2 regions of the Faecalibacterium butyricigenerans genome follow, and region 2 is predicted to be linked to the other one. Evidence: predicted binding sites of a transcription regulator. Region 2 holds the regulator's gene; the other holds the start of a gene.

Region 1 (4,354 bases), on a different contig from region 2:
AGACGATGATGCGCTTGGGGCTGTGCAGCATGACGCACAGCAGCGTGCAGATGCCAGTCGGCCCTGCACCGAGGATCAGCACGGTATCCTCAGGGGTGATCTCCGAGATGCGTGCCGCCCAAAAGCCGGTGGCCAGCACATCGCCCACCAGCAGCGCCTGCCGATCGGTAACGCCGTCCGGGATCTTGTTCAGTCCCTGATCCGCAAAGGGCACCCGGACATACTCGGCCTGCCCGCCGTCGATGCGGCAGCCCAGCGCCCAGCCGCCGTTTTGATCGGTGCAGTTGTTCACAAAGCCTTTTTTGCAGAAAAAGCACTCTCCGCAGAAGGTCTCCACGTTCACCGTCACCCGGTCGCCGGGTTTCACATTGGTCACCGCACTGCCCACTTCTTCTACGATGCCCACCATCTCGTGCCCTACCGTGATGCCGGGCACCGCCCGGGGCACGCTGCCGTGCTTGATGTGCAGATCGCTGGAGCAGATACTGGCAAGGGTCACCTTTACAATGGCGTCCCGCTCGTGCTGCAGCACCGGCTTTGGTTTTTCCATCAGGGCAAACGTCCCCTTTGAAACATAGGTATAGGTCAGCATGCTTTTTACCTCCATGCGCTTTGATCTTTCCGAACGGAGTATACCGCAAAAGTCAGCCGCTCTCCCGGCTCACAGGATAGTGAAGTACCTCCATAAATTCTGAGTTGCTGTTCTCAGTATACCATGGTTTTCCCTTGCGGAAAAGATAGCGAAACAAAAATGCCCCCGGAGAGCTTGTTGCGGCTCTCCGGGGGCATCTTATGTGCGTTGTGCCTTGGCGCACACGACCGGCGTTTTACTCGATTGCAATCAGATTCGGGTTCTCAGGCAAAGCCTTCGTCTGCTGAGGAGCAGGCAACTCGACGTGCAGGACGCCATCCTCGAACTTTGCGTGGATGTCTTCCTTCTTCACATCGCCCACGTAGAAACTGCGCGCGCAGGTGCCGGAGAAGGATTCGTGCCGCAGATAGCGGCCCTTCTTATCCTTTTCGTCGTTGCTGTGGCTGCGCACTGCCTGAATGGTCAGGTAGCCGTCGTTCAGATCCATCTGAACGTCTTCCTTCTTGCAGCCCGGCAGGTCAACAGCTACTTCGTAGCCGTTGTCCGTCTGTTTGACATCGGTCTTCATCATGTTTGCACCGCGCTTACCAAAGGCGCCACGAGCCTCACGGTTCATAGCACGTTCCAGTGCAGCGTCATTCCAGAACGGATCGAAGAAATCATCGAACAGGTTTTCATGGAAAACAGTCGGCATAAGCATAAATCATTCCTCCAATCCCGGCGTTCGGGTCGGGGCAAAAAATCTGAAGCGTCCATTCAGAAGGGCTTTCCGGGGAGCCTAGCGGCTCTCCTTTTGCCCTTCCTCCTGAGCACGCCACTGTTATAGCACCGTTCATTAGCAGTGTCAATAGAAGAGTGCTAAAATTCATGAAAGAATAACACTTTTATAAAATCCTATGCAATCTTTTCAAAATTCAGTCGTATCATCGTGTTTTTATCATTTCTGCCGGTACATCGGCGTAGACAGATATTTCATGCCGTTGTCCGGGACGATGACCACGATGTTCTTTCCCTGATTCTCCGGTCTGCGGCCCACCTGCACCGCTGCGTGCAAAGCCGCTGCTGCCGATGTGCCCAGAAACAGTCCTTCCGCCCGCAGCACCTCATGGGCCGTTTCGTAGGCTTCCTCGGTGCGGACATTGATGCACGCATCGCTCCAGTCTGTCCGCAGATAGTCGGAAAGTGCGCTTTCCGGCACATCATACGCCGGCAAAACGCCATCTATGATCTGCGCATCCGGGTGCTCCGGGGTCAGGCGGGAGTCCGGATGGGGCTGCACCAGAACCACTTGCAGATTCGGGTTGCGGCTGCGCAGATAACTTGCTGTGCCAAAACCCGTGCCGCCGGTGCCCGCCATGCAGACCAGAATATCCCCATGGCCTTCTGTATCCTGCCAGATCTCCGGCCCAGTGGTTCGGTAATGTGCCTCGGGGTTCGCTGGGTTTGCCGCCTGATTGTTAAAGTAAGCTCCGATGCGGCGGCAGTAGGCTGCGATCTCATCCAGCGTCGCCTCCCGCTCTGGCTCCTGCCAGGGGTGGGTGCGCTTCGTCTCCGGACGCTCCCCGGTGGCATCTTTGTAATCCAGAAGCCGTGCCCCGTAGGCCAGCAGCATCAGCCGCCGCTCCAGCGAGGCACCCCGCTCCAGAAAAATATCCAGTTTGTACCCACGCTCTGCTGCAAACGCGGCCAGACCGATGCCAGTGTTGCCGCTGGTCTGCTCCACGATGGTACCGCCGGGTTTCAGCAGTCCGGCTTCTTCCGCAGCATTGAGCATGGAAAGTGCCGCCCGGTCTTTCATACTGCCGGTTGGGTTGAAGAACTCCAGCTTTGCCAGCAGGTGCGCCCCGCACTGCTGCTGCCGCCCAAAGCGGTCCAGCGCCATCAGCGGGGTGCGCCCCACCAGTTCCTCGATGGAATGCACCAGTCCTGCCATTGCTCTCCCCTCCCGATTTTCGGCTCAAACCAGCTTGTCCGGCGTCACATCCAGAATGTCGTTAAAGTAGTTGTTGGCGATCATCATCACGCCCATCGCCGTGATGACCACGATCTCTTCCTCCGTAAAGTTTGCCTTCAGCTTTGCAAACAGCTCTTCCGGCACATGCTTGGGGTCCTCTGCAATGGCCTGACCGTATTCGATCAGGATCTCCTCTTTGGGAGTGAATGCAAAATTCTCAAAGTCGATGCCGTTTTTCTTGAGCAGATTCTGGAAGTAAATGCTGCACACAAGGCAGCCGTTTTTCTGGGAAATAGCATATTCGTAAAAATCGGCCGCACGCTTGCCGATGAGCCGCTGCAGTTCATCATCCAGCGCATAAGAACCGGCCTCCACAGCATTGAACGCCGCTGCATTGTGGAGCAATGTGCGCTTTTCTGCGGTCAGAGCGTGGCCGTCCGCCAGATGGTCTGCAATGATTTTCTGGATCGCTTCCGGTGCAGTTTCCGGGTTGATTTCGCTGATTCTGGGCATAACAAAACCCTTCCTTTCACTTTTTTGTTCGACGAATTGCCTGTATCATATACCCATTTACACACCATGTCAATAGGTATATTACTTTTCGCAGCAATTTTTCAGCAAATAGTGATCAGAAGGGTTGTTTTCTGCACGCCTGTTTCATATTTTCGACTGCTCATCCAGCACCCAAGGCCAGCACTGCATTGCGGACGCACTCCGGGCAGGGGCACAGCACCGTATCGGCCTTGATGCCCTTCAGGTCTTTGCAGATGGTCGCACCGCGTTTTTCCTTGACTGCCTGTACCAGCTACGGGGCGTTCCTCTGTCGTCCGTAGCGATGCCCGGAAGTTTTGATCGATGGCTTTCAATATCTTTTTTACTCCATTCTCTGAATCACCGCACCCAGCCATCGGCACAGGGTATCGCCTGCCTGATTTGCGATCTCCAGCACGCGGGCGTGGCTATGCTTGACCGTCTGGATGCCGGTGGCCATGTTGGTGATGCAGCTGACGGCCAGTACCTTCATGCCCATGTAGTTGCAGACCATGGTTTCCGGCACGGTGCTCATGCCCACGGCATCGGCTCCCATCCCCGCAAAGGCACGAATTTCAGCCGCCGTTTCATAGCAAGGGCCCATAAAGCCCATGTAAACGCCCTCCTTGTAGGCAATGCCCAGTTCATCGGCGGTCTGCTTGGCAAGGTTCCGCAGTTCCAGACTGTAAGGTTCGGTCATGTCCGGGAAGCGGGGGCCGAAGCGCTCATCGTTGGGGCCAATGAGGGGGTTCGTGCCCATCATGTTGATGAAGTCGGTAATGAGCATCAGGGTGCCCGGCGCAAACTCCCGGTTGATGCCGCCGCAGGCGTTGGTCAACACCACCTTTTCCACGTCCAACAGCTTGAACACATAGAACGGGTAGCAGACTTCCTTCATGGAGTAGCCCTCATAGAAATGGAAGCGGCCTTCCATGGCGTAGACTTCCGTGTCCCCCAGCTTGCCAGCCAACAATGCGCCTTTGTGTCCTGCCACCGTGGATACCGGGAAGTTGGGGATATCCTTGTAGGACAGTTCTTCCGTGTCCGTAAAGTCCGCGGTCAGCTTGCCAAGGCCGGAGCCCAGCACCACCGCGATCTTCGGGCGCTTTTTCGTGTGCGTCTTGATATATTCCGCACTTTCCAGTGCCTTTTCATAAAGATGTTCCATACCGTTCTCTCCTTTTCCCAAAAAATTCGATATACTCTCTGGGTTCAGTATATCGGATTTTTCAGGCCGATGCAAGACGCCCTTCATCGAGTCTTATTAAAAACCAAGG
Region 2 (4,354 bases):
AATGGCAGCACCGACAGCCACGCACTCATCGGGGTTGATGCCCTTGAACGGCTCGCAGTTCAGCTCTTTCTTGACTGCATCGTAGACGGCGGGGATACGGGTGGAGCCGCCGACCATCAGGACCTTCTTCAGATCCGATGCGCGCAGGCCTGCATCCTGCAGAGCCTTGCGGACAGGGGTCATGGTGCGATCGACCAGATCCGCAGTCAGCTCATTGAACTTTGCGCGGGTCAGGGTCATGTCGAGGTGCTTGGGGCCGGTAGCGTCGGCGGTGATGAAGGGCAGGTTGATCTGGGTGCTCATTGCGCTGGACAGCTCGATCTTTGCCTTCTCGGCAGCCTCCTTCAGGCGCTGTGCGGCCATCTTATCCTTGCGCAGGTCGATGCCGTTCTCGGTCTGGAAGGCGTCTGCCATCCAGTCGATGATGCGCTGGTCGAAGTCGTCGCCGCCCAGATGGGTATCGCCGTTGGTGGCCAGAACTTCGGTAACGCCGTCGCCCATCTCGATGATGGAGACATCGAAGGTGCCGCCGCCCAGATCGTAGACCATGATCTTCTGGTCATCTTCCTTATCGATGCCGTAGGCCAGAGAAGCGGCGGTCGGCTCGTTGATGATACGCTTGACGTTCAGGCCGGCGATGGTGCCTGCGTCCTTGGTGGCCTGACGCTGGCTGTCGTTAAAGTAGGCAGGAACGGTGATGACAGCCTCGGTGACAGGCTCGCCCAGATAAGCCTCGGCGTCAGCCTTCAGCTTCTGCAGGATCATCGCGCTGATCTGCTGGGGGGTGTACTCCTTGCCGTTCAGGGTCACCTTGTGGTCGGTGCCCATCTGACGCTTGATGGAGGACACGGTGTTCTCGGGGTTGGTGATGGCCTGACGCTTTGCGACCTGACCGACCAGACGGTCGCCGGTCTTGGTGAAGCCAACAACAGACGGGGTGGTGCGTGCGCCCTCAGAGTTTGCGATGACGACAGGCTCGCCGCCCTCCATGACAGCCACGCAGCTATTCGTAGTACCAAGGTCAATACCAATGATTTTGCTCATAAATGAAGTCTCCTCTCAAAAGAACTTGTTTATCTCATGCTCGATGTGTGAAGCGGATGTCTTATCTTCAAAACCCTTGCGGGTCTCTGCGATGTCACTCGGCCACCACGACGGTCGCGTGGCGGACGATCTTGTCGCCCAGCTTGTAGCCCTTCTGGTACACCGTGATGACGGTGCCGCTCTCCTGCCCGTCCGGGGCGGGGATCTGCTGGACGGCGTTCATGATGTTGGGGTCGAAGGGCTTGCCCAGCGCCTCGATCTCCTCCACATGGAGGGCATCCAGCGCCTTGGCAGCCTTATCCAGCGTCATGATGACGCCCTTCTTGTAATTCTCGTCGGTGGTGGGAGCGTTGGCCGCCATCTCCAGCGTGTCAAGGATGGGGATGATCTGATTCACGGCAAAGGACACACCATCGTTGAACTTCTGGTCAGCCTCGCGGGTGGAGCGCTTGCGGTAGTTCTCGTACTCCGCTGCCATCCGCAGCAGCTGGTCTTTCGCCTGTGCGGCATTCTTCTCGGCCGCGTCGAGCTTCGCCTTCACGGCGTCCATCTCGCGGGCCTTCTTGTTGAACCAGCCATCTTTCTTCTTGGCGTCTGCCGGTTCTGCCTCGGCCTCCTGCTCGGGGGCTGCGGCGGTCTCGGGCGCTTCCTGAGGTGCGGCTTCGGTCTCCTTCGCTTCCTGCTCGGGAGCTTCTGCCGTCTTCTTCGTCTCTTCGCTCATTCCAGATCCTCCTTATATATCACAGTCCGCCGGGGTGCGGCCATCTGCGGGGTGTCTTTTCGTTTGCCGCTCATACCCTCGCCAAGCTCATCGGCGAAGAGGTGGAGCAGCGGCATCAGCTTCTGGAAGGGCATCCGGGTCGGCCCGATGAGGGCCACCGTGCCCCACAGCCCGCCGCCCACAAGGTAGCGGTCGCTGACGATGCACAGGCCGGGGATCTGAGGCTCCAGATCCTCGCCCAGCAGCACGCTCTCACTGCGCTCTGCCGGGGGTGCGATGATGTGGGCGGCCTGCTCCTCGTCGTTCAGCAAGGTGAGGATGTCGCCCACCCTGCCCTCCAGCTGAGGCCAGTCCAGCAGGTGCTGCTCACCGCCCAAGAATACATGGGGCTGTGCGGAGTCCTGCAAAATCGCGGCTGCGGCGCTGATGACCGGCACAAGCTCCGGGTCGATCTGGCTGCACAGCTCGGCGAGCAGCCGGCTCGAAAGATCCACCGGCGCAACGAAGGTCAGGTTGCGGTTGAGCAGCGCGGCCAGCGCAGCGGCATTCTCCCGGGAAAGCCCGGTGCGGACCCGCGCCACACGGGTGCGGACGTAGCCTGCCGTCGTGACGGCCAGCACAGCCGCCGCGCTGCGGCCCACCTGAACGACTTCGTAGTGGGCGACGCAGAGGTCTTCGGCGCAGGGGGTGCTGACCGCGGCGGTGCAGCCGCTGATGGCGGCCAGCGCCTTGGCGGCACCCTGTGCCAGCTTTTCCGGCTCATGGTCAAGGCTGGCGAAGACGGCCTCCACCCGGGCGCGGGTCACGCGGTCCAGCGGCTGGTCGTCGGTCAGCAGATTATCGAGATAATAACGGTAGCCCTTGGCACTGGGGACACGGCCCGCGCTGGTGTGGGGCTGCTCCAGCAGACCCAGCTTGGTCAGCGCCGCCATTTCGTTGCGCAGCGTGGCGCTGGACACGGCCATATCAAAATAGTTTGCCAGCACACTGCTGCCCACAGGCTCGCCCTCGAGGCCATACAGCGCCACGATCGCCTGCAAGACTCGCTGCTTGCGTGCATCCATCGTCATAGCGCCTGCCTCCTTCTTGGCTTTTGTTTCTTTAGCACTCCATCTTCCTGAGTGCTAAGACCATTATAGCCAAAATTTTTTCCCTGTCAATAGCTTCTCGAAAAAGTTTATAAAGATTCATAATTCTGTCATAAAACCAGCGGGAGGCCCCCTTTCCGGTATAAAGAGAGCTTCCCGCTTGACAACGCCCGGCAGGGCGGCTATACTTATTTATAGAAAAGGCGCTGTCTGCAACATGGCCAGCTCCTTACCCGTATGTCAAAAAAGATTGACTGACAGAGTGTGGGAACTTAGGCGGTCAATCTTTTTTGTTATGTTCTCTGTCCTCATGAGAAATCTTCCAAGTGATCTCGAAAGTCACGTGGACGGCATCGACGAGCAGCACCAGCAAGCTGATGATGACCGCCAGCAGCGCAAAGGTTTCTGTCAGAGACATGACACATCCCTCCCTTCACCAACAGACGGCTCCGGGAAAGGTTTTTGCTAACAAAAAAGGTCCATTCCCGGACGCCTGTTTCGCTCCAAAGAGTAAAACAAATCGTCAGGGTAAGGAAGCTTGACCACCTGCATTTGCAGACAGCGCCTCGCTGCCAGAGGCAGCATCCAAAGGATACCATAAAAAGCGCGTGAACACAAGGTTTCACGCGCTTTTTATGCTTTTATAGCCTCATTCCTCCATCTGCTTTGCCAGAAATGCTGCCGCCACGGCCACGGCCTTCTGCTGGGCGGGGTCAGGCTGCTGGGCGCGGTCCTCGGCCAGCAGCCCGACGACCCCGGTGACATCCCCCGCCGCGATGATGGGCCACGCACAGAGCAGAGGCCGCAGCGAACCCTCACAGGGCAGCAGGACGTGCTCCGGGTCGCCCTCGCTGAGGTAGGGCTTGCGGGACTCCATCACCCGTTCCAGCGGCTGGCTGACACTGCGGTCGGCAAGGTCGCGCCGGCCTGCCCCTGCGGCGGCGAGGATGCGGTCGCGGTCGGCCACGAAGGCCGTAAGGGCAAAGCTTCGGCTCAGCACCTCCACATACTGCACCGCCACCCCGTGCAGCTCCCCCACCGGGGAATACTTCTTGAAGATGACCTCGCCCTCGCCGGTGGTGAAGATCTCGAGGGGGTCGCCGCGGCGGATGCGCTGGGTGCGGCGGATCTCCTTCGGGATGACCACCCGGCCCAGCTCATCGATGCGGCGGACGATTCCGGTTGCTTTCATCTGGTGTACCTTCCTTCCCATTCTTTGCTTTCGGATGCGGTACAGTTATTATGTGGAAACGAGAGGGAAATATACACCTACCCGCCCTCTGTTTGCCAAACCGGAGCAGCTATGATACAATGAACTCATCTCAGAAGCTGGTTTGCTTCTGAACACGGCTTCTTGGAAAGGATGGACAGAGGATGCAGCATATCCTTGTTTTAGGCGGCGGCGCAGCGGGTCTGGCCGCTGCGCTGGCGGCAGCGCAGACCGCCAAGGGCAGCGCCCACATCACCGTACTGGACAGAAACGCAAAGGTGGGCAAAAAGC

What was found. Region 2 encodes HrcA, which represses chaperone genes, less so after heat shock. Its sites were predicted from a motif close to TGTTAGCACTCNNNNNNNNNGAGTGCTAACA; they were not measured.
Region 1: the regulator HrcA is predicted to act here: its motif matches at 1,426-1,456, upstream of LKD23_RS11230 (Hsp20/alpha crystallin family protein).

Annotation. Positions count from the first base shown of each region.
Region 1 covers NZ_JAJEQL010000039.1:4,395-8,748, forward strand. Annotated here, with positions in the region: gene LKD23_RS11225 (alcohol dehydrogenase) at 1-592, opposite strand, end outside; gene LKD23_RS11230 (Hsp20/alpha crystallin family protein) at 828-1,292, opposite strand; gene LKD23_RS11235 (PLP-dependent cysteine synthase family protein) at 1,530-2,525, opposite strand; gene LKD23_RS11240 (carboxymuconolactone decarboxylase family protein) at 2,550-3,059, opposite strand; gene LKD23_RS11245 (purine-nucleoside phosphorylase) at 3,421-4,245, opposite strand.
Region 2 covers NZ_JAJEQL010000023.1:23,020-27,373, reverse strand. Annotated here, with positions in the region: gene dnaK (molecular chaperone DnaK) at 1-1,044, opposite strand, end outside; gene LKD23_RS09175 (nucleotide exchange factor GrpE) at 1,139-1,765, opposite strand; gene hrcA (heat-inducible transcriptional repressor HrcA) at 1,762-2,835, opposite strand; gene LKD23_RS09165 (hypothetical protein) at 3,134-3,271, opposite strand; gene LKD23_RS09160 (stage V sporulation T C-terminal domain-containing protein) at 3,503-4,045, opposite strand; gene LKD23_RS09155 (aminoacetone oxidase family FAD-binding enzyme) at 4,228-4,354, shown strand, end outside.